Regions from separate parts of the Carnobacterium divergens DSM 20623 genome, predicted to be linked through region 2. Evidence: predicted binding sites of a transcription regulator. Region 2 holds the regulator's gene; each other region holds the start of a gene.

Region 1 (8,299 bases), 1.4 Mb from region 2:
ACCAAACTTCTCGTATATTCATTGTCTTTTACCACAATCTCAGTTCCTGATGCGATAGCTTCGATATACGTTAGACCTTGCGATTCTGATTCTGACGCACTTACAAATAAATTCGCCATTTGATAATACGCTCCGACTTCATCACTTTGTTTTTCTCCTAAAAATAGGACAGATTTATCAATAGTTAATTTAGCCGAAAGTTCTTCCAATGTTTGGCGGTAAGGTCCGTCTCCAACAATTACTAATTTTACATTTGGTTTTTCTAAAAGAACTGCTGGCATTGCCTTGATAATTGCTTCCGTATTTTTTTCTTTTGAAAGGCGGCTCAAGGATAGAATAATCGTTTCATCTTCTTCTAATCCCAGTTCTTGACGTATATTAACTGGATGTGTGGAATCAAATTTTTCTAAACTTACTCCTGTTGGAATAATTTCGATGTTACGCAAGACACCGTAGTGACGTAATTGGTCTAACACCCGCTTACTTGGTGCAATTACTCCTACTGTTCGATTGCAAAAATAACGAGACACCACTTTCACATGCGTTGGCCTTACCACTTTTCCATTTGCAATATAATGTAAATAATCCTCATACATCGTGTGGTACGTATGCACATGTGGTATATCTAAGCTGTGAGCGATATACTTACCCGTCAATCCCAAACTAAATTCCGTGTGGGTATGAATAATATCTAATTCTAATGCTTTCGCTTTTCTTAGAGCTAAATAAGCACCTCTAATTGCAATCCGTCGATCTTTAAATGAAAAGAATGGAATACTTGATAGACGAATAATATTTTCTTCATTATCTGGAGCACTAGGATCTGTTGTGGTGAAGATAGTGACCTGATGGCCTAATTTTTCTAGTTCTTCTTTTAACGTTCTAATTGATGTTGCGACTCCACTAACTTGTGGAAAATAAGTATCCGTAAAGATTCCAATATTCATCACAATTCCCTCCTTTAGAGTTATTTATGAATTGAAACATTAACTCTTTAACATTGAATTTAATTGTATAATTTATTGCGAGTTATTTAACTCGCCTAAGTGTTGATTTTTTATAACTAGTGGCTACCTTATTTTTTTCGTACGTCAAAATCACATGATAAGTAAAATTATACACTTAATTGAAAGATATTGAAAGATTTTAACGTTTTTTCAAATTAAAAAAAGCTTTCTAACGAAGGAAAATCCTTCGTTAAAAAGCTTCGTTAAATTTATTTAGTATATGACTCAACCAATGCAACAACTTCTTCAGCAGTATCACAATCATTGATTGCTTTATCAGCTAATTCAGCCATTTTAGTTGTATCTAGACGTTTCATCAAGCTACGAGTTTTCAAGATACTTGAAGCACTCATAGAGAATTCATCTAAACCAAGACCCATTAATAATGGTACAGCTGTTTGATCTCCAGCCATTTCGCCACACATACCCGTCCATTTTCCTTCTTTGTGAGAAGCATCAATTACGTTTTTAATTAAGCGTAAAATTGATGGGTTATAAGGTTGGTACAAGTACGAAACGCGCTCGTTCATACGGTCTGCTGCCATTGTGTATTGAATCAAGTCATTTGTTCCAATACTGAAAAAGTCAACTTCTTTAGCAAATTTATCAGCAATAACTGCAGCAGCTGGGATTTCAATCATGATACCTACTTGAATGTCATCTGCAACTGAAACACCTTCAGAAACTAATTTTGCTTTTTCTTCCATCAACATTGCTTTTGCTTGACGGAACTCGCCAAGTGTTGCAATCATTGGGAACATAATGCGTAATTTACCAAATACAGAAGCACGTAATAATGCACGTAACTGTGTACGGAACATATCAGGTTGTGCTAAACAAATACGAATCGCACGATATCCTAAGAAAGGATTCATTTCGTGTGGCAATGTTAAGTAAGGAAGTTCTTTATCCCCACCAATATCCATTGTACGAACTACGACAGCTTTGCCTTCCATACCTTCAAGAACGGCTTTATAAGCAATGAATTGATCTTCTTCTGATGGGAAATCAGGTGAATCCATATAAAGGAATTCAGTTCTGTATAATCCAACAGCTTCTCCACCGTTATCTTTAACACCAACTAAATCTTTTGGTGTTCCAATATTAGCAGCTAATTCAATGTGTTTGCCATCTAAAGTAACGGTTGCTTCATTTTTTAATTTGTTCCATTCAGCTTTTTGATCTGCGAATGCTTTTGCTTTTGATTCATACGTTTTAACATCGCTATCTGCTGGGTGTACAAGTACATCCCCTTCAAGTCCGTCAATCACGATCATATCGCCATCTTTAACTTTAGCTGTAATTTCTTTTGTTCCAACGATTGCTGGAATCTCAAGAGAACGAGCCATAATTGCAGAGTGAGACGTACGTCCACCGATATCCGTTACAAAAGCTTTTACAAATTTACGATCAAGCTGTGCTGTATCACTTGGAGTTAAATCATGTGCTACAACGATAACTTCTTCGTTAATCATTGATGGACTTGGTAATTTAACACCTAATAAATGACTTAGAACACGTTTTGTTACATCTTTGATATCTGCTGCACGTTCTTGCATGTAAGGATTATCTTCCATACCTTCAAACATACCGATAAACATATCCGTAACTTCTTTTAATCCGCTTTCAGCATTCACTTTATTATCTTTGATATTGCTTTCAATACTCCCGATTAATTCTGGATCAGACAGAACCATTAAGTGAGCATCAAAAACTTGAGCTTCTTCTTCTCCTAAGCTTTCAACAGCTTTTTGACGAATCATTTCAAGTTCTTCTTTTGCTTTATCTAATGCTTTTGCAAGACGTTCAACTTCTGAGTCAGAATCCTCAACTGTAATTTTGTTGAATGATAAATCGGGTTCAATTAGCATATATGCTTTAGCAATAGCAACGCCATCACTTGCAGCAATCCCTTTTAACATTTCAACCATTATTCAGCTAAGCCTTCTTTCTTCATTGTGTCTGCAATTGCATTAATTGCGTCTGCTTCATCAGCGCCCTCAGCAGTGATTACAACGTCAGCACCTTGACCAACACCAAGAGACATAACGCCCATGATTGATTTAAGATTAACTGATTTACCTTTGTATTCTAAGTTGATATCTGAGTTAAATTTACTTGCTGATTGCACCAAAAGTGTAGCTGGGCGTGCATGGATCCCTGTATCTGCTACCACATGAAATTCGCGTTTTTCCATTATAAGAAGTCTCCTTTAAAAAAAATTATTTTATTTAGAGTTAGCCCTGTTTGAATAAACAACACAGAAAATAACCCTTTCATCTTTAAAGATTACCATTTTTTTTGATAATCTACAACCATTTTCTTCGTTTCTTTAGTTACTTTATTCTTTTTTTAAGAAACATAACGGTAGACCACTTCTCCCAAAAGTTTAGCTTCCCCAATAATCCGATCTTTTTCAGGATGTTTAAGCCAACAATTTCGGAAGGTAATGAAGTCTTCTTTCTTAATTAGTAGCTCTGAAATTTCTTTGTTTACCAACTGTTCTAACTGCTGATTCATCTCTTCATTTGTCAAATGAACACCTACTTTCTGCTTTTTTATTAATCCTTTTTCTGTTTCTTTTTCGACAAATAATAGACAAGTGTAAAAATCCCATTAAATACTATAAAGATAAAGGAAGCCAGATACATCTTAGCAAATAGTCCTAACCCTAATGCATATAAGGAAAAAACTAAATCGAGTAATAATAACTGACGCCTTGATTTCCACTCAAGACGCCTATGCCAATTATCCGATAATACCACAAATATTAAAATAAACGTATGCAATAACAAAATAACAATTGCCCAGGTAATGTAAACGGTGTAAGAAACAACACCGTAAATAAAGTCTCCTCCTTGCAACCATTCATATCTTTTAATATTTAAAATCATCGGAGCTAAGAGTAATTCCAAACTTAGAGACGCCATTGTCGCTCCAACTACATAACAAATCCCTCGACGAAACCGGTGATGAATTGATTTTGTAAGTTGTTTCCATAAAACATGAGACATTGCAATCATCATGACCCAGATAAAGCCTATTCCCAATGGGATTAATTGATGAAAATAATCATTCATTTCAATTGTTTGCTGACTTAAAAAGCTCGTATTATCTGTAACCATGCTAATCCACTCAATACTAAAAGTCACGCCAATAATGACACAAACAATCATTAATCCTACCCAAACTGGATATTCACTAATTAAATAAAGCACAACGTATCCAAAACCCAGACTTAAAAAAACAATAAAAAAGACTAACAATGTACGAACATCAGCTTGAATGAAAACAAACGGACCACTGATTCCACAAATTACAAATCCGAAAAACAAAAGCGTTCTGATTAATTCTTTCAAGCACTCACCCCTTTAAAAACTCGCTCTTCTATATTTTAGTAGATTTTTGCTCAAAAGTAAAAGACAAATTACTTGAAAGTCAGTAAAGGTCAGTGTATACTATCATCTAGAAGGTCAACATTGGTCAACTATTTAATTTGCCCTTCTAAAGCTAAAAATCAACTATGAACTGAAAGGTTGTGACACTTATGTTATGTCAAAATTGTAACCAAACTGAATCAACAATTCACCTATATACAAATATGAATGGACAACGTGGACAAATTGACTTATGTCAAAATTGCTATCAACTATTAAAAGATGCAAAGGAGCGTGGTGAACTTAAAATGAACCGACAAACACCAGATCCATTTGGAATGGGTGGGCTAGATGAATTTTTCAAAGCCTTCCAAAACCAAGCACTTTCAAATCAATCTGCCACTCCTCCTACTCAAAGCGGCGGTCGTGGAGGAAGTAACATACCTCCTCAAGGCAAACAAAATGGATTACTAGGAGAATACGGGACAAACTTAACTGATTTAGCTCGTAAAGGCGAAATTGACCCTGTAATTGGACGTGACATCGAAATTGAACGCGTCATTGAAATTTTAAATCGTCGGACTAAAAATAATCCTGTCTTGATTGGTGAACCAGGTGTAGGTAAGACTGCTGTAGTTGAAGGATTGGCGCAAAAAATCGTTAACGGCGAAGTCCCTCAAAAATTAACCAATAAAGAAGTCATTCGCTTAGATGTAGCTAGTCTCGTTCAAGGAACAGGAATTCGAGGACAATTTGAAGAAAGAATGCAACAATTGATGGATGAATTAAAGAAAAACCCACAAATCATTCTATTTATTGATGAAGTTCACGAAATAGTAGGTGCTGGTAGCGCTGAAGGTAGTATGGATGCCGGCAATATGTTAAAACCTGCTTTAGCACGTGGTGAACTACAAATGGTAGGAGCTACTACCTTAAAAGAGTATCGTACGATTGAAAAAGATGCAGCCCTAGAAAGAAGAATGCAACCAGTCCGTGTGAATGAACCAACAGTTGATGAAGCCATCACAATTTTAAAAGGGATTCAAAAAAAATACGAAGACTATCATCAAGTTCATTACACAGATGACGCAATAAAAAATGCCGTTACACTTTCTCACCGTTATATTCAGGATCGCTTCTTACCCGATAAAGCCATTGATTTATTAGATGAGTCAGGTTCTAAAAAGAATTTGACGATTCAAACGGTTGATCCTCAAATTATTGAAGATAAAATTGCTGATGCTGCTCGTCAAAAACAAGTCGCTTTGCAAGCCGAAGATTATGAAAAAGCAGCTTTCTACCGAGATCAAGCAGCTAAATTCTCTGCCATGCGAGATCAACAACAACCAGAATCAGATAAACCCATTGTTACTGAAAAAGACATGGAGCAAATCATTGAAATGAAAACAAATATTCCAGTTGGCGATATCAAAGAAAAAGAACAAACTCAATTGCGCAACTTAGCGATTGACTTAAAATCTCACGTTATTGGACAAGATGAAGCAATTGATAAAGTTTCAAAAGCGATTCGCCGCAGCAGAATCGGTTTAAATAAAAAAGACCGGCCAATTGGCTCTTTCCTATTTGTTGGACCAACAGGTGTTGGGAAAACAGAATTAGCCAAACAACTGTCATCTGAGTTATTTGGTACAAAAGATTCACTGATTCGCTTTGATATGAGTGAATATATGGAAAAACACAGTGTCGCAAAACTGATTGGTTCTCCTCCTGGTTATGTTGGTTATGATGAAGCGGGTCAATTAACTGAAAAAGTGCGTAGAAACCCCTATAGCATTATTTTGTTAGATGAGATTGAAAAAGCACATCCAGATGTCTTGCACATGTTTCTACAAATTCTGGATGATGGACGTCTAACGGATGCTCAAGGACGCACCATAAGTTTTAAAGACACGATTATTATCATGACAAGTAATGCAGGTACAGGTGTAGTTGAAGCAAGTGTAGGATTTGGAGCCACATCAAGTGGAAACCAACATTCTGTCTTAAATCATTTAACCGATTTCTTTAAACCAGAATTTATCAATCGTTTTGATGCGATTGTTGAATTCAATCAGTTAGATAAAACGCATCTTATTCAAATTGTAGATTTAATGTTACAAGACGTTAATACTATGCTTAACGATCAAGGAATTTCAATTGATGCTGATGAAGCTGTAAAAGATAAGTTAACCACTCTTGGCTACGACCCAAAAATGGGTGCAAGACCCCTACGCCGTGTTATCCAAGAACAAATTGAAGATAAGATTGCCGATTTTTATTTAGATCATCCGACAATCAAAGAGCTTTCTGCTCATTTAAACGATCAATCTGAAATTGTTGTTGCTCAAAAGGAAAAACTTCCTGCAACATCCACAGAAAAAATCATTAGAATAGAAGACTAGAAAAAAGACACGCCATTTAATGATGAGCGTGTCTTTTCTATTTTATCCAATAATGATCTTCTCTGTTGGATACAAATAATTTAAATCTTCTTTCTCTTTTGGAACAAGCAACATCAGCATGTATAACATCCCTACTCGACCAATAAACATTAACAAAATAATTACTAATTGACCAAATATACTTAAACTAGATGTGATTCCCATAGATAAACCCGTTGTTCCAAAAGCAGAAGATACCTCAACAATAATTGAAATCAAACTATGCTTTTCCGTAACACTTAAAACCAATACACTAAAAAAACAAAGCGCAATCGATAAATTTAAAACAACGATTGACTTTTTCACATCATCGTTATGAATTCTACGACCAAAAATATTAATATTTTCACGACTTCTAATAAACGAAAACAAATAAAGCACCACAATTGCTAATGTAGTTGTCCTTACTCCTCCGCCAACAGAACTTGGACTCGCACCGATAAACATCAAAACAGAAAACAATAACAACGTCCCATCGCTAAAGTTGCTAATTGGTGTCGTTACTAATCCAGCGTTCCTTGTACTCACAGAATAAAACATCGAGTAAAATGCACTTTCTGTAAAATTCATTCCTTTAAAGAACGCACTCGATTCCAACAACCAAATCAAAACGGTTCCTAAAATAAATAAAACGAGAAATGAATAAACTGATAATTTAGTAAACAACGAAAAACGAAAAGGCAAATCATGAGGTTTTTTGCGGTATTTAAAAAAAGCCTTAATCTCAATCAAAACAGGAAATCCAATTCCACCAACAACAATTAAAAACATCACAATGAATTGCACAAAGTAATCAGTTGAAAAATCCATTAAAGAATTCCCAGTAATATCAGCTCCTGAATTAGTAACAGCCGAAACAGCCGTATAAAAACCATAAAAAAGAGCATCTTTGATTGAGTCGTAGTACTCCAGAAAATGTAGGCTAAGAATAATTCCTCCGACGAGCTGAAAACCGATGATAATAACCAACGCATTGCGAATCAACCGCACAATTCCACTTAAATTGGGTTGGTTCATATCTGTCATAATCAACTGACGCTGTTTCAATGAAATTCTTTTTTTAGATAAAATAAAAAAAGACGTAGAAACCATCATAATCCCTAAACTTCCAAGCTGAAATAAAACACCTAACAAAGCAATACCACCGCGGTTATACGTTTCACCTAAATCAATAGTACTCAATCCGGTTACACTAATCGTACTTACTGCAGTAAATAAAATATCAATTAATGAAAGGTGAACACCTGGCTTTTGAAAAATTGGCAAGCTTAATAAAATAGCCGCAACTAAAACAGCCATAAAATAAAATGACACAATAATTTGAATAGATGAAAAACGGCTAAATAAATAAGGAACTATTTTTTTACGTTGCAACTTCTTACCACCCTCCTTGCAATCCTTAGCGTACAAATTTGTAACTCACACTTAAGAAAATAAATCACTTAATTCCTATCATATCATATTTTAATTAAAA
Region 2 (8,299 bases):
CCCCTCGAGATGAGATTTCCCATTGCTTCGGCAAGTAAGACCCCTGAGAGATGATCAGGTAGATAGGTTGGAAGTGGAAGTACAGCGATGTATGGAGCGGACCAATACTAATCGGTCGAGGACTTAACCAAATAAATGGTGGAACACATGAATCAAAAAGTAAATTGTGCTTACAATATCCAGTTTTGAGAGAACGAAGTTGTCTCAACTAAATAAGAAGTGTGGTGGCGACAGCGAGAAGGATACACCTGTTCCCATGCCGAACACAGAAGTTAAGCTTCTCAGCGCCGATAGTAGTTAGGGGTTTCCCCTTGTGAGGGTAGGACGTTGCCACGCAGATTATTTATTTTAAATTTCATATGGAGGTTTAGCTCAGCTGGGAGAGCATCTGCCTTACAAGCAGAGGGTCAGCGGTTCGATCCCGTTAACCTCCACCATGAGTCATTAGCTCAGTTGGTAGAGCATCTGACTTTTAATCAGAGGGTCGTAGGTTCGAATCCTACATGACTCATAACTAAGCATTTCAAATGTGTAGTTATGCCATACTTTTGCGGGTGTGGCGGAATTGGCAGACGCACTAGATTTAGGATCTAGCGCCTAACGGCGTGGGGGTTCAAGTCCCTTCACCCGCACCATTTATTTTATATAGCCGGCTTAGCTCAGTTGGTAGAGCATCTGATTTGTAATCAGAGGGTCGAGGGTTCAACTCCTTTAGCCGGCACCATTTTGCGGAAATAGCTCAGTGGTAGAGCACCACCTTGCCAAGGTGGGGGTCGCGGGTTCGAACCCCGTTTTCCGCTTGTTAGACTAATAATAAGATTGCCCAGATTGAAAAATCTGATCCACATTCCATGCCGGGGTGGCGGAACTGGCAGACGCACAGGACTTAAAATCCTGCGGTGAGTGATCACCGTGCCGGTTCGATTCCGGCCCTCGGCACCATTTGCACCCATAGCTCAACTGGATAGAGTACCTGACTACGAATCAGGCGGTTAGAGGTTCGACCCCTCTTGGGTGCATTCTTTAGAAATAAAGATCATATCTTCGAGTTCAAAACGGGAAGTAGCTCAGCTTGGTAGAGCACTTGGTTTGGGACCAAGGGGTCGCAGGTTCGAATCCTGTCTTCCCGATAATGAAGACAAAGTTAAGATGAGTTATCCTAGATATGGATAACTCATCTTTTTTATTTTACATAAACTGAATTTTTTTATTGAAATAAGTAGACTTGCTTTTCAAATGAACATTTTTCTCGTATAATTAAAGTCAGTATTAGTCAAAATCTATTAAACCGTTTAAGAAGGAGGAGACTTATGCAAAATCAAAATATGTCAGATATCATTGAAGCCTATTTGAAACAAGTTTTAGGTGTTCATGAACAAATTGAAATTAGACGTAGTGAAATGGCTAATCAATTTAATTGTGTACCTTCTCAAATTAACTATGTTATCAATACTCGTTTTACTGTTCAACAAGGTTATTTAGTTGAAAGTAAACGTGGCGGTGGTGGCTATATTAGAATTATTAAAGTGAAGTTATTAGACAAAGTAGAAATGCTAGATGCGATGATTCAAATAATTGGAGAGAAAATTTCCCAAAAAGATGCTTATTCAATTATTCAAAAATTATATGAAGATGAAGTTATTACTAAGAGAGAAGCTACCTTAATGCTCTCTGCACTGGAAAAAAATGTTCTGGCTAGTAGTGAAAAAAATGAAAATAGTTTACGAGCAAAGATTTTGATCGCATTTGTGGACAATTTAAGATATGAATAAATGATGGAGGCGTTAAAATGAACGAATTATTTACAGAGAAAGCTAAAATGGTTTTAATTCTAGCACAAGATGAAGCAAAACGTTTTCGTCATCATTCAGTTGGGACAGAACATATCTTATTAGCACTAGTGATTGAACAAGAAGGCATGGCAGGTAAAACACTAAGACAATTTGCCGTTAACGAGCAGGATGTTCGGGAAGAAATTGAACATTTTACTGGATATGGAACAATGGGAAGTATTTCTAAAAATGTCATTTTACCTTACTCTCCTAGAGCTAAACAAGTTATTACTTTTGCAACAGATGAAGCTAGACGTTTAGGAGCACCATTAGTTGGAACGGAACATTTATTATTGGGCTTATTACGCGAAGAAGAAATTTTATCTTCTAAAATATTAAGTAATTTAGATGTAAGTTTAAATAAAACAAGACAGCTGCTACTTAAAAAAATTGGTGTTAGTGATAGCAAAAGTAAGCGTAGTAAGACTACAGCAACTCAATCAGTTGGTGGAACGCCTACGTTAGATTCTTTGGCTCGAGATTTAACTGCGCTAGCCAGAGCTGGAAAAATGGATCCTGTTGTGGGACGTCAAAAGGAAGTACATCGTTTGATTCAAGTGTTGAGTCGGAGAACGAAGAACAATCCTGTCTTGATTGGTGAGCCTGGTGTTGGTAAAACAGCAATAGCAGAAGGTTTGGCACAAAAAATTATTAATGGTGAAGTTCCAAAAGACTTATCTAAAAAACGATTAATGATGTTAGATATGGGATCGATGGTTGCGGGAACTAAATACCGTGGTGAATTTGAAGACCGCATGAAAAAAGTTATTGAAGAAATTTATCAAGACGGTGAAGTGATTCTCTTTATCGATGAGTTGCATACCTTAATCGGGGCTGGTGGAGCAGAAGGAGCAATTGACGCTTCGAATATTTTAAAACCCGCTCTTGCAAGGGGAGAATTACAAACGATTGGTGCAACGACTTTGGATGAATACCAAAAGTATATTGAAAAAGATGCTGCTTTAGAACGTCGTTTCGCACCTATTCAAGTAGACGAACCAACGGCTGAAGAAGCAGAGGAAATTTTACTTGGTTTGAGATCTCGTTATGAAGAGCATCATGGTGTAGAAATTACGGATGAAGCAATCCATTCTGCGATTCAATTTTCAATGCGTTATATCACATCAAGACAGTTGCCAGATAAAGCGATTGATTTGATTGATGAATCGGCTGCCAAAGTTCGTTTAGATGTTTCAGATAAACCTACGCCAGTAGCAGTAGCAATTGCTGAATTGGATGCATTAGTGGCTGAGAAAGAAGAAGCCATTCAAACGCAAGATTTTGAAAGTGCTGCTAAAATTAGATCAAAAGAGATGCGTCAAAAGAAAAAAATTGAAAACTTAATTATCAAAGAAGGGAAACAGACAACTTCTTCTAAATTACAAGTAACACCAATTGATGTGGCAGAGGTCGTTTCATTGTGGACAGGGATCCCAGTTCAACAAATGGAACAAAAAGAAAGTGACCGTTTACTAAATTTGGAAAAAGTATTGCACAGCCGAGTTGTAGGTCAAAAAGAAGCGGTTAGTGCTGTTTCAAGAGCTATGAGACGCGCTAGAAGTGGTTTGAAAGATCCAAATAGACCAATAGGTTCATTTATGTTCTTAGGCCCTACAGGTGTCGGGAAGACGGAATTAGCGAAAGCTTTGAGTGAAGCTATGTTTGGGAGTGAGGAAGCACTCATTCGCGTGGATATGTCTGAGTATATGGAAAAATACAGTACAAGTCGTTTAATTGGTTCACCACCAGGATATGTCGGTTACGATGAAGGCGGACAATTAACAGAAAAAATTCGCCAAAAACCCTATTCTGTTATTTTGTTAGATGAGGTAGAAAAAGCACATCCGGATGTCTTTAATATTTTGTTACAAGTTTTAGATGATGGTCATTTAACAGATTCCAAAGGACGTAAGGTGGACTTTAAAAATACCATTATGATTATGACTTCAAACTTAGGTGCTACAGCTTTAAGAGATGAAAAATCAGTTGGGTTTAGTACAAAGGATAAGAAGAAAGATCATAAAGCAATGGAAAAACGAATTTTAGAAGAATTGAAAAATACGTTTAGACCTGAATTTATCAACCGAATTGATGAAACGATTGTCTTCCATTCATTAGAAAAAGACGAATTAACGGAAATTGTGAAACTAATGGGCAATACGATTATCAAACGTCTAAAAGAGTTAGACATTCATGTGAAAATCACACCTGCAGCCAATGAAGTGATTGCTAAGGCAGGTTTTGATCCAGAATATGGAGCACGACCACTAAGAAGAGCCTTGCAAAAAGAAGTTGAAGATCGTCTAAGTGAAGAATTATTAAACGGTACGGTTAAAATTGGAGACGAAGTAACAATTGGTGCGGTTAAAGGGAAAATTCGGATTCAAGTCAAAGAACCAAAAATCAAAAAAATAAAAGCTGTTTCAAAATAAGGCTTTCATTAGTTAAAAGTAAGGATCTATGTTAAAATTATACTAAATATCAATCTAAGAAAAGGGACGTGAAAGAATATGAAAAATTCAACTAAAGGTTTATTAATAGGCTTAGGCGCAACAGTAGTAGTAGGAACCATTATTGTTTCTTCTTCAGAAAAAGCACTCCAAAAGATTGAAAGTTACATGAATCGTAAACGCGCTAAAGACTTTATCAAAGAAAAATTAAACGGCAATGACGATGCGTTATCTGTTGTGGACCAATTATCAGATGAAGAAATCTCAAATCTGTTAAAAATTGTAGACAAGATTGGAAATCTTAAAGGTAAAATCAACGTTTATGGCGATAATGTAAAAGATATGGCTGAAGATTTTAAACACACGTTACATGGTTACACTGAAACAGTCAAAGAAAAATTCGATAAATAAACAATAAAATCCCCATTCGTTCATTAGATGAACGAATGGGGATTTTTAGTTAAATAAGAACAAGTAAGTAACACAAGGTTAAATCATTTCGATCCTTTAAAGAAAATGAGGTTGCCTCTAAAAAACGATCAATTCGATATTGTAAAGTGTTCCGATGAATGTATAATTTTTTTGCTGCTAATGAAAGATTTCCTTGTGTTTCCCAAAGAATTTGGACAAGTTCTTGCCAATCGACTTGTTCGGAAAGACTGTCTTTCAAGTTTTTCATCAAAAAACTTTTTTCGGTAGATGTTTTTGTGTAGTAAGCAAGAGCAATTTGGGGAAGAGACAGAACAGGATTTTTTGTGGTCTGTTGTTGTTGATTAAAAATGGACTGCTCTTCGTGAAATAACTTTGGGAAATCAGTTGTTAATTGCCAGAAATGGCCGATATAACAAAATACTTTTATCGAAAAATCATCTTCCAAAGCTTGAATAACGCCGCTTAGTTCTTCCAGTGTAAAGTCGTTTTTTGTTTCTTCTTGAATAAGAATCCCAGTAGTCGGATTGATAAAAAAATAATCCTCACAGGCAGGAAAAACTTGTGAAAAAGTTTCTAGCCACATAAACTGATTCTCTGAATCAAGTGGGTGAGAGAGGGTAAATTGAATCACGCGATAATTGCCTTTTTTAGTTGACGGCAGCGGCTTAGCTTGCCATAGAAATTGGTACCAAATCGAATGACTTAAGGCCTTTTTTGTTTCTTTTTTTATTGGGAAAAGAGCTTGTAATAATTGAATTTCAGATAGCTTAAGTTCATTAGTTGAGATTTTAATCCATTGAGTATGATAGGGTAGACACAGAATCCCACTCTCATTACTGGGAGTTTCAACTAGGGTTGCATTTGGATAAAGGGTTTGTAAACGTTCAAAATCCAAGGGGAAAACTCCTTTCGAATCAACTTGTAATTGCTTACATTAGTATAACACAATTTTAAAATGAACTTAATAAAATCCCACAGATTAGAAAAATTAGATATAGAAAATAAGCGAACTATGATAGGATATAGAAAACGAACAAAGGAATTGGCAGATGTATACACAAGAAGAAAAAGAATTTTTTATGAAGGAAGCAATAAAAGAAGCACAAAAGGCTGGCGATAAATTAGAAGTTCCTATTGGGGCTGTTGTGGTTTTAGATGGCAAAGTGATTGCTCGTGGTCACAATATGCGAGAAGAGACCAATGATGCTACGACTCATGCTGAAATGATTGCGATTCGCCAGGCAAATCACCTTTTAGACAGTTGGCGTTTAGAAGAAGCAAGCTTATTTGTAACGCTAGAACCTTGTCCAATGTGTAGTGGAGCAATGATTATGTCACGAGTTAAAGAGGTTTATTATGGTGCGGAAGATCCTAAGGGGGAACGGCAGGGACGCTTTATAATTTGCTGACAGACGAGCGCTTTAATCACCAAGTGGCAGTTGAATCAGGTATTTTAGCAGAAGAGTGTGGTCAATTGTTAAGTGAGTTTTTTAAAGCCCTGCGACAACGAAAAAAAGAAGAGAAGCTTGCAAGAAAAAGTGCGGAGCAAAATAAGTTAATTTAACTTTATTGATACAATTTCTAAAAAAAGCTAGCTTTTAGGGGAAAGATAAGGTAAAATAAAGATTGCCGAAAGGCCTTATAGCAATGGTGAACTTATGAATCGTGTCAGATCTGGAAGGAAGCAGCACTAAGTATGCTTCGCCATGTGCTGTAAGTACATAGTGAGAAACTCTTAATACAATTTGTATTGAGAGTTTTTTTTCACGCTTAAGAAAATGATGGGAGATTTTACCAAATTTTTAGTTTAAATGAATGAAATCCTATCTTTTTTAACGTATAATAGAAATTAGTAAATCTTCGGTTCAGAAAGAGGGAAATAGATGAGTTATCAAGCACTTTATCGGGTTTGGCGTCCCCAAAGATTTCAAGATATTGCTGGACAATTAGCGATTACTCAAACACTGCGTAATGCATTGATACAACATAAAACAAGTCATGCTTATCTATTTACAGGTCCAAGAGGAACGGGTAAGACGAGTGCTGCCAAGATTTTTGCAAAAGCAATTAACTGTCATCATATTGTTGACGGTGAACCATGTAATACCTGTGAAACTTGTATGGCGATTACGAAAGGTCAATTAAATGATGTCATTGAAATTGATGCGGCGAGTAACAATGGCGTCGAGGAAATTCGTGATATTCGAGATAAGGCCAAATATGCACCAACAAGTGCTGATTATAAAGTATACATTATTGATGAGGTTCATATGCTTTCAACAGGTGCGTTTAATGCCTTATTGAAAACACTAGAAGAGCCACCAAAGAATGTTATTTTATTTTAGCAACAACCGAACCTCATAAAATTCCGTTAACCATTATTTCGAGGACGCAGCGCTTTGATTTTAAGCGTATTTCAGTGAAAGATATATGCGGAAGAATGGCTTATATTTTGGAGCAAGAAAAAATTGGATTTGAGGAAAGTGCCTTGCCTGTTATTGCGCGCTCAGCGGAAGGCGGAATGCGTGATGCATTAAGCATTTTAGACCAGGTAATCTCCTATGGTGAGACGGAAGTAACGTTGGAAAATGCAATGAGTGTCACTGGAAGCCTCACGCAAGAATTGTTATTAACTTATTTTGAGGCCATTTTAACAAATGATACTGAAAAAGGATTGGCAATTTTACAAGGTATTTTAGCTGAAGGCAAAGATTCTGCACGTTTTGTCGAAGATTTGATTTATTCAGTCGTGATTTATTGGTGTATCAACAAGCGCCACAAATGATTGATTTACTAGAAGAGGCGAGTGCAGATACGACGTTCAAGGAATTAAGCGGGAAGATTCCGGCGAGTATTTTATATCAAATGATTACAATTTTAAATGACTCTCAAACAGAAATGCGCTTTACGAATCACCCAGATATTTATTTGGAAGTGGCAACAGTTAAAATGACACAGTTGCGAGTGAATGTGGCGCCTAAGATGGAATCTATTCAGCCAGCACCTCAGGAAATACCTGAAACAAAAGAAGCGAGTGGAAATGTAGGGCATTTAGAAGCTGAAATCAACGAATTAAAAAAACAGCTTTTAGAACTAAAAGAGAATGGAATCGTTGCAAGTGGAGCTGCAAAAAAACCACAACAACGAGTTACCAAAAAAACTGGGAACAATCAATTTAAACCAAATACAACAGGGATCTATCAAGTTCTAAAAGAAGCGACAAAAGACAATTTATTGCAATTAAAAGAACTGTGGCCTGATTTATTAAATATGCTTTCAGTGACGCAACGAGCGGTGATGAAAGCCTCAACACCTGTTGCAGCAAGTCCAACAGGCTTGATTGTTTCTTTTGAATATGATATTTTATGTCAGAAAGCAACCGATGATCAAGAATTAATGGAAGCAGTTAGTGAAGACATGCGCCGATTAATCGGACATACCCCAAGAATGATTTGTGTGCCAAGCGATCAATGGCCAACGATTCGTAGCGAGTATTTGAGTCAAAATAAATCAAAACCAACGGAACAACCAAAAGAAGCACACGGGGGGTTCACCGAAACCTACTTCTGAAGCGATGAACCAACA
Region 3 (8,299 bases), 1.8 Mb from region 2:
GATAGTGTGGAACTTACGTGGAGGTGACGTTTATGACAGATGAAAATAAAAATTGGTCGCAAGAAGAAATAGATGGAATCAAAGAACGAATTATTCAAGCATTAGAACAAGTAATCGATCCAGAGCTAGGAATTGATATTGTGAACCTTGGCTTGGTTTATGAAGTAGAATTAGAAAATAACGGTCACTGTATTGTAAAAATGACGTTAACGACAATGGGATGCCCATTAGCAGACGTTATCACCGATCAAATTATGACAGCCTTAAAAGACGTACCAGAAGTAACCAAATCAGAAGTGCAGTTGGTTTGGTATCCTGCGTGGACAACGGATAGAATGAGCCGTTATGCACGGATTGCGTTGGGGATTAGATAATTTAATTGAAGATTAATCCTTCTGTAGTGTCAAAAAACTCTTTCACTAACACTTAGTTGTTAGTGAAAGAGTTTTTTTGAAAAATAAAATTGGTTAAGCAAGCAAATGGTTTGGAGGACACTGCATTGAAAAATATAAAATTAATTAGTCTAACCAGTCTATTAACAACTCTAGTAATAGTAACGATCTACACTATTTTAAATTCTCCATTATTTTTTGATCCACCAGATAGTTACCGTGAGCATGGAACGTCAGCAACTGGAAATTTTATCAGAATTGATGAGGAGTACACGATAAATACGACGAGTGCAATAACTTCAAGCTTGTATTACAAGACCGGCACAGCAAGCTCTATTCCTAATATTGTTGAACATGTCAATCAGGTGAATTCAGATAAAACTTATATAATAATTAGGTCGGTTTCTGATAATTTTTACAGTTTTTTTAATAAAAAATATCGGTACTATATCGTGAAAAAGACAAATCAACAAGTAGTTTCTTTTGAAACAGAAAAAGAATTTGTAGCTGAATGCCAAAAACTTAATATTTACCCTAAACTAAGGAGCTTAGATAAGTTCGATTGGTACAATAGCGAGGAAGTATATTAGCTAAATTTTTATATTTGATGAACTTAAAGCTTATCTTTTTCTCTTATTATTAAGATTCGTTAGTATTTCTAATATTTTTTTGAAACCGCTTTACAAAAGAGAGTCGTTTAGATTAATATTAATGTAAAAGGAGGTTCATCATGAAGAAAATCGGCTTTGTATTAACAGTCAGCACTGGAATAAATTATGGTTCAATATTTTCTGTACCACTTATCAAGAATCACGATGATTTAAAAGAGTATTTTTCTAAGTATTACGACGTTTCAATTAACTATATTAGGGATAAAGACGCAGTTGATTATTTGATCGTTCCTAAACCCTTTACGCCGTTTGATAATGAAAATAATCTCCCAATAATCGAAGTACCAGCAATCTTATTTATGGAAAAGGATTTTGAAAAAATCAAAACGTATATTGACAATTATTTTTCTGTTAATCCTTAAAAAGATAAAAGAAAAAGTACTCTTATGTTTTTTTTGCGGTTGTCAAGCTTCGAGAAGCGGATATTTTCAATAGGAAGAAGTCTGATAAAAAACGGAAAATGTTGAAGAGTTCTAAAACTCTCGTAAATGTCATTTTGAAAAAAACTGTCCAAAATAAAAGAGCTACAAATTAACTTAGTCAACAAATACAGCTTTTTTGCATGACTGCTAATTGTATTATTAAGTTTTCAATGTCGAATCTTTAAAAAGAGTCTGTTGAAAAACCAAATCATGGTATAATGTGAATGTAAAACGAATACATTCATAAGGGGGAAAAGAAATGCAAGAAAAGAAAACATTTTATTTAAACGGTTACTTAGGCATTGTTTTACTCATTTTACTAGGTTTGTTTGGAGCATTTTTAGGATTTAATGGAGTTGTTAATGAAAATATCGGCTTAATTGTAGCAGGAGCTTTATTTTTAATTATTGCGTATTTATTTTTCACATCGCTAACGATCGTAGCACCCAATCAAGCCAAAGTCATTACCTTTTTTGGAAAATACCTAGGAACCATTCGAGCAAATGGCTTATTTATCACAGTTCCTTTAACTCAAAAAGCAATGATTTCGTTACGTGTTCGTAATTTCAATAGCGCCAAGCTTAAGGTGAATGATGTGGATGGAAATCCCATTGAAATAGCAGCAGTGGTCGTTTTTAAAGTAGTAGACACTGCCAAAGCTTCTTTTGATGTTGATTTCTATGAAAATTTTATTGAAATCCAAAGTGAAACGGCAATTCGCCATGTAGCGACAAAATATCCTTATGATTCATTTACCGATCAAGACATTACATTGCGAGGAAATGCTTCTGAAGTATCGGAAGAACTAGCCCAAGAATTGCAAAATCGATTAGAAGTGGCGGGTGTTGAAATTATTGAAGCACGCTTAACGCATTTAGCGTATTCAACCGAGATTGCTAGTGCGATGCTGCAACGTCAACAAGCAAAGGCCATTTTAAGTGCCCGTCAAATTATTGTTGAGGGAGCGGTAGGCATGACACAACTAGCTATTGCCCAATTAGAAGAGCAGTCTGTCTTAAAATTAACGGATGAACGTCGCCTACAATTAGTTAACAATTTATTAGTATCTATTATTACGGATAAAGGAACGCAACCAGTTATCAATACTGGAGATGTCGAATAAATCTTTTAGCATGGGAGTCATTTCCATGCTTTTTTTGTTGCAGTTCAAGTAAAATAAAAGGATTATCATGTTTTTGTAATCGATTCATAAGTATTTTTAAAGAACGCTGTTAAAACCGCTGATAATTCCTTTTAATATAGAAGGAAAGTGTTATAATAAACGCAAGCTTAAGAAATGTAGAAATCCATCAAATGGGAGCGCATGTATGTTAAAAGGAAAAGAAGCAACTGAAAAACCAGATTTTAAAGCAACATCAATTCGTCGTATTGGAGCAGCTATTTTATATGGAATGCTAGCAAGTATTGGAATTAATTTTTTCTTAGTACCCGCTAAAGTCTATTCAAGTGGAATCACCGGTTTAGCGCAATTATTATCAAAAATTTTAACAGATTATATCCACTTGAATTTATCTATTTCAACATTAATCCTCTTATTAAATTTACCCTTAGTATTTCTTTCATGGAAAAAATTAGGCAGTAGTTTTACTTGTTATAGTTTGATTTCGGTGATTGCCTCTTCCATCTTTTTGAAGATCGTTCCTGTTATGACGATTACCACAAATCCATTAGTCGCCGCAATTTTTGGTGGTGGATTGTGTGGAATGGGTGTTGGAATTTGTTTGCGATATGGACTTTCAACAGGTGGCGTTGATATTATAGCGGTTGTCATTCAGCTAGCAACAGGTCGTAAAGTCGGGCAATTAGGCTTTCTAGTTAATGGGATGATTTTGATTGTAGCAGGCTTTTTATACGGTTGGGAATTAGCCTTATATAGTATTATTGCCATCTATGTTAATGCACATATGGTTGATTTTTTCCATACACGACAACAAAAAATGACCGTGACGATTATTACGAAAAAATCAGAAGAATTAGAAGAGGCGCTGACTTCGAAGTTTATTCATGGGGTGACAGTTATTGATCATGGTTATGGCTTATATACAAAAGAACCTGTAAAAATGTACATTACTGTTGTCTCAAAATATGAATTGTTTTATTTGGAAGCACTCGTTCAAGAAGCCGATTCTAAGGCCTTTGTAAATGTGCAACAAACAACAGACCTAGTCGGTAATTTTAGGCAAATATAAAAAAATAAGAAACTTGATTTAAGAGAAGCCTATCCTTTTAAATCAGGTTTTTTTTGTAAAAAAATTTTTAGATTTTTTAAGGGTTATTTATTGACCTTTTTTGACCAATGGGTGTATAATTGACTCAAAGATAAATTTAAGGGAGGTTACAAACATATGGATTTAGAAAAATTAACATCAACGATGCAACAAGCTTTAGGAGACGCTAGAGAAATTGCGATTACAAGACACAATCAAGATATCGACATTGTTCATCTATGGAAAATCTTTTTAACACCTGATCATTTTGCAAGAGGATTGTATCAAGATCTTGGTTTAAATATGAACCAATTTGAACAAAAAGTTGATGCAGAGTTAGATCGTTACCCATCGATTGAAGGCGGAAATGTTCAATATGGACAAGGTCTTAGCCAAAATTTATACAATTTACTAATTGAAGCAGATAAAATCAGAGAAAGCTTTAAAGATGAATACACATCTACTGAAACAGTAGTTCTTGGTTTAATGAAATTAAAAAATTATTCTTTGACAAAATATTTAAAAGAACAAGGAATTACTGAAAAAGCCTTAAAAGAAGAAATCGAAAAAATGAGAGGAGGAGAGCGTGTGACATCTCAAAATCAAGAAGAACAATACCAAGCGCTAGAAAAATATGGAACAGACTTAGTTCAAGCCGTAAAATCAGGGAAACAAGATCCTGTTATTGGACGTGATGAGGAAATTCGAGACGTTATTCGGATTCTATCTCGTAAAACAAAAAATAACCCAGTCTTGATTGGAGAACCTGGGGTTGGTAAAACCGCGATTGTTGAAGGCTTAGCGCAACGAATCGTTCGAAAAGACGTACCAGAAAACTTAAAAGATAAAACGATTTTCTCATTAGATATGGGGGCGTTGATTGCAGGCGCTAAATTCCGTGGTGAATTTGAAGAGCGTTTAAAAGCAGTTTTAAAAGAAGTGAAAAAAAGCGACGGTCGTATTATTCTCTTTATTGATGAAATTCATACAATCGTAGGCGCTGGTAAAACAGAAGGCAGTATGGACGCTGGGAACCTATTAAAACCAATGCTGGCTCGTGGTGAGTTGCACTGTATTGGAGCAACAACATTAGACGAGTACCGTGAATACATGGAAAAAGACAAAGCCTTAGAGCGTCGTTTCCAAAAGGTATTGGTAAATGAACCAACCGTTGAAGATACAATTAGTATTTTACGTGGGTTAAAAGAACGCTTTGAAATTCATCACAGTGTGAATATCCATGATAACGCCTTAGTTGCAGCCGCTACTTTATCAACTCGTTACATTACAGATCGTTATTTACCAGATAAAGCGATTGATTTAGTTGATGAGGCTTGCGCAACAATTCGAGTTGAAATGAATTCAATGCCAACGGAACTAGACCAAGTGACAAGACGTTTAATGCAACTAGAAATTGAAGAAGCGGCTTTGAAAAAAGAAAATGACGATGCAAGTAAGAAACGTTTGAACTTGTTACAAGAAGAATTGGCAGATTTAAGAGAACAAGCCAACCAATTGAAAATGAAATGGGAAACCGAAAAAGAAGAAGTATCTAAATTACGTGACAAACGTGCCGAACTAGACCAAGCACGTCGCGAACTTGAAGATGCAGAAAGTAGCTACGATTTGGAACGCGCAGCAGTCTTAAGACACGGTCAAATTCCCGCTCTAGAAAAAGAGCTAGCTGAAATCGAACAAGAAGGAGCCAGCTACAAACAAGAAAATAGCCGTTTAGTACAAGAATCGGTCACTGAAAATGAAATTGCAGAAGTAATCGGCAGAATGACCGGTATTCCAGTTTCTAAACTAGTTGAAGGCGAACGAGAAAAGCTATTGCAACTAGGTGAAACCTTGCATAAACGCGTGATTGGTCAAAACGAAGCTGTTGATAGCGTAACAGACGCGGTTATTCGTGCCCGTGCAGGCTTACAAGACCCTAGTCGTCCGTTAGGTTCGTTCCTATTTTTAGGACCAACAGGTGTTGGGAAAACAGAATTAGCTAAAGCTTTAGCAGAAAACTTGTTTGATTCAGAAGACCACATGGTTCGAATTGATATGAGTGAGTATATGGAAAAACACAGCGTTTCCCGTTTAGTTGGTGCGCCTCCTGGTTATGTAGGGTATGAAGAAGGCGGACAATTAACAGAAGCAGTTCGCAGAAGTCCTTACACTATCGTTCTATTAGATGAAATTGAAAAAGCTCATCCCGATGTTTTCAATATTTTATTACAAGTATTAGATGATGGTCGCTTAACAGATTCGAAAGGACGCGTCGTTGATTTTAAAAATACTGTTTTAATTATGACAAGCAATATCGGTTCTAACTTATTATTAGAAGGAACTGATGCAGAGGGTCACATTGAACCAGCGGTGGAAGATGAAGTAATGACCTTATTAAAAGGCTCCTTCAAACCAGAATTTTTAAATCGAATTGACGATACCGTCTTATTTACGCCACTTAGCCTAGAAAATGTGAAGGGCATCATCGTTAAAATGACGAAAACATTAAGCCAACGTTTAGCGGATCAAGAAATTTTATTAGAAGTTTCTGAAGAAGCTCAAACATGGATAGCAGAAAATGCTTATGACCCAATCTATGGCGCAAGACCATTGAAACGCTTCTTAACCAAAGAAGTGGAGACGCCGCTTGCAAAAGAAATCATCGCAGGTCGCGTTTTACCAAAAACCAAAGTCATTGTAAGTTTGTTAGACAATCATTTGGTTTTTGAAAACATTGCTTTAAGTGATGAAGAATTTTCAGAAAATAGTTAAATTAAAAAGACCTAGAGGGATTTGCTCTAGGTCTTTTTTGTTAATTCTCAGTTTTAGCAGGGGCAGATTCGTTGACAACCGCACCGATTCCAAGACAAATCAATCCAGCAATCAAACCAATGATTGTAGCTGTTTTGAAATCATAGGTACCATTTACAAGCGCACTACCGATGTAGTTGACAGCTTGTCCAACAGCGAAAGCCCAGAAAAAAGTGGTTAAATATTTCATAGTTTTGCACCTCTTTTCATTCGCCTTCATTTTATCACATTCTCCCTAATTGTAAAGAATTATCTCCAAGTTGGAAAAAAGAAGATGTTCGATTGCGAATCCTTCCTATTACAGGGTATAATAAACAAGAGAAAAGCGAATAGGAGTGAAAAAAATGTCTTTTGTACAGTTACAAGTAATTAGCGCATACAGTTTATTAAAAAGTACCACTTCTATTGAACAGCTTGTTATTTGTGCGAAAAAAAATGGCTACAAAGCAATTGCCCTAACCGATTATAATGTCTTATACGGCGTTGTTGATTTTTATAAAGCTTGTTTAAAACATGAAATCAAACCTATTATTGGTTTAACGATAGAAGTAACCGGTGCAATGCACCCAGAAACAACGTATCCAATAGTTTTATTGGCAAAAAATTACCAAGGCTACCAAAATTTAATGGCTTTATCAACCAAAAAAATGCTAGTAACAGATCATCAAGTTTTGGAATATCAACTATTAAAAGACTATTCAGAAGACTTGATTGCAATCACCCCAGGAGAAACGGGTGAAATCGAACAAGCACTTTTAAACCATCATCTTGAAGATGCCCAGCAAATGGTATCCAACTGGTTAGCTATTTTTGCTAAAGATCAATTTTATCTTGGCGTTCAACTTCATCAAACGATAAGGGATATTAATGAGGAACTGCAAGGACTAGCACAACAACATCAAATCAAAACGGTTGCCATGCACGATGTGCGTTATTTATCACCAAATGATGATTTTAGCACAAAAGTTTTACGAGCAGTTGACGAAGGCATCAAATTAGATTTAAGCATCACCTCAACAAGTGGCCCTTATTATTTGCCAACAGTTGAGACCATCGAAGCGAAATTTAGTGAAGCCGGGTTGACAGAAGCGGCGCAAGAAACAGAAAAAATTGCCAATACCATTCAAGTCGAGATTCCACTACACCAACACTTATTACCAAAATTCCCATTAAAAGAGGGGCAAGAAACGGCTGGATTTTTACGAGAACGTTGTTTTGAAGGGTTAAAAAAACGCGTTCCAGCAGCAGATGAACGTTATCAAAAACAATTAGAGCATGAATTGACAATCATCCATAAAATGGGATTTGAAGATTACTTTCTGATTGTTTGGGATTTAATGGCATACGCCCACCGTTCGAAGATTATCACAGGTGCTGGTCGTGGTTCAGCAGCGGGCTCCTTGGTTTCTTATGTGCTGGAAATCACCGACGTCGATCCAATCGAATTTGATTTATTATTTGAGCGTTTCTTGAATGAAGAACGTTATACAATGCCTGATATTGACCTAGATTTTCCTGATAATCGTCGAGAAGAAATGCTTCAATATGTTAAAAATAAATACGGACAAGATCATGTTGCACAAATTGCCACATTTGGAACCTTAGCTGCTAAAATGGCCTTGCGAGATGTGGCACGTGTTTTTGGTTTAAACCAAAACGAAGCCAATGTTTGGTCAAAAGCAATCCCAAAAGTTTTAGGAATTACGTTAGAATCAGCCTACAAACAATCCAAATCACTCCAACAACTCGTTGCAAAAAATGACAAAAATAAATTG

Evidence for each region. Region 2 encodes CtsR, which represses protease genes until heat stress. Its sites were predicted from a motif close to TTGGTCAAAAAAGGTCAAANA; they were not measured.
Region 1: BR52_RS06055 (ATP-dependent Clp protease ATP-binding subunit) is a predicted target of CtsR. The motif match lies at 4,477-4,497, and genes of this name have one in related genera.
Region 3: clpB (ATP-dependent chaperone ClpB) is a predicted target of CtsR. The motif match lies at 3,783-3,803, and genes of this name have one in related genera.

Annotation. Positions count from the first base shown of each region.
Region 1 covers NZ_JQLO01000001.1:1,232,850-1,241,148, forward strand. Annotated here, with positions in the region: gene BR52_RS06030 (glycosyltransferase family 4 protein) at 1-947, opposite strand, end outside; gene ptsP (phosphoenolpyruvate--protein phosphotransferase) at 1,217-2,938, opposite strand; gene BR52_RS06040 (phosphocarrier protein HPr) at 2,938-3,204, opposite strand; gene ykzS (protein YkzS) at 3,360-3,542, opposite strand; gene BR52_RS06050 (carotenoid biosynthesis protein) at 3,569-4,366, opposite strand; gene BR52_RS06055 (ATP-dependent Clp protease ATP-binding subunit) at 4,555-6,786, shown strand; gene BR52_RS06060 (TrkH family potassium uptake protein) at 6,829-8,199, opposite strand.
Region 2 covers NZ_JQLO01000001.1:2,610,050-2,618,348, forward strand. Annotated here, with positions in the region: rRNA gene BR52_RS12370 (23S ribosomal RNA) at 1-131, shown strand, start outside; rRNA gene rrf (5S ribosomal RNA) at 221-336, shown strand; tRNA gene BR52_RS12380 (tRNA-Val) at 362-437, shown strand; tRNA gene BR52_RS12385 (tRNA-Lys) at 439-511, shown strand; tRNA gene BR52_RS12390 (tRNA-Leu) at 551-635, shown strand; tRNA gene BR52_RS12395 (tRNA-Thr) at 649-724, shown strand; tRNA gene BR52_RS12400 (tRNA-Gly) at 729-800, shown strand; tRNA gene BR52_RS12405 (tRNA-Leu) at 854-942, shown strand; tRNA gene BR52_RS12410 (tRNA-Arg) at 946-1,019, shown strand; tRNA gene BR52_RS12415 (tRNA-Pro) at 1,057-1,130, shown strand; gene BR52_RS12420 (CtsR family transcriptional regulator) at 1,311-1,772, shown strand; gene BR52_RS12425 (ATP-dependent Clp protease ATP-binding subunit) at 1,790-4,264, shown strand; gene BR52_RS12430 (hypothetical protein) at 4,343-4,693, shown strand; gene BR52_RS12435 (helix-turn-helix domain-containing protein) at 4,743-5,609, opposite strand; partial or broken gene tadA (tRNA adenosine(34) deaminase TadA) at 5,764-6,278, shown strand; RNA gene ffs (signal recognition particle sRNA small type) at 6,351-6,437, shown strand; partial or broken gene dnaX (DNA polymerase III subunit gamma/tau) at 6,598-8,299, shown strand, end outside.
Region 3 covers NZ_JQLO01000001.1:847,489-855,787, forward strand. Annotated here, with positions in the region: gene BR52_RS04200 (metal-sulfur cluster assembly factor) at 33-374, shown strand; gene BR52_RS04205 (DUF3997 domain-containing protein) at 500-982, shown strand; gene BR52_RS04210 (hypothetical protein) at 1,123-1,425, shown strand; gene BR52_RS04215 (SPFH domain-containing protein) at 1,745-2,608, shown strand; gene BR52_RS04220 (YitT family protein) at 2,814-3,695, shown strand; gene clpB (ATP-dependent chaperone ClpB) at 3,852-6,485, shown strand; gene BR52_RS04230 (YjzD family protein) at 6,526-6,714, opposite strand; gene dnaE (DNA polymerase III subunit alpha) at 6,869-8,299, shown strand, end outside.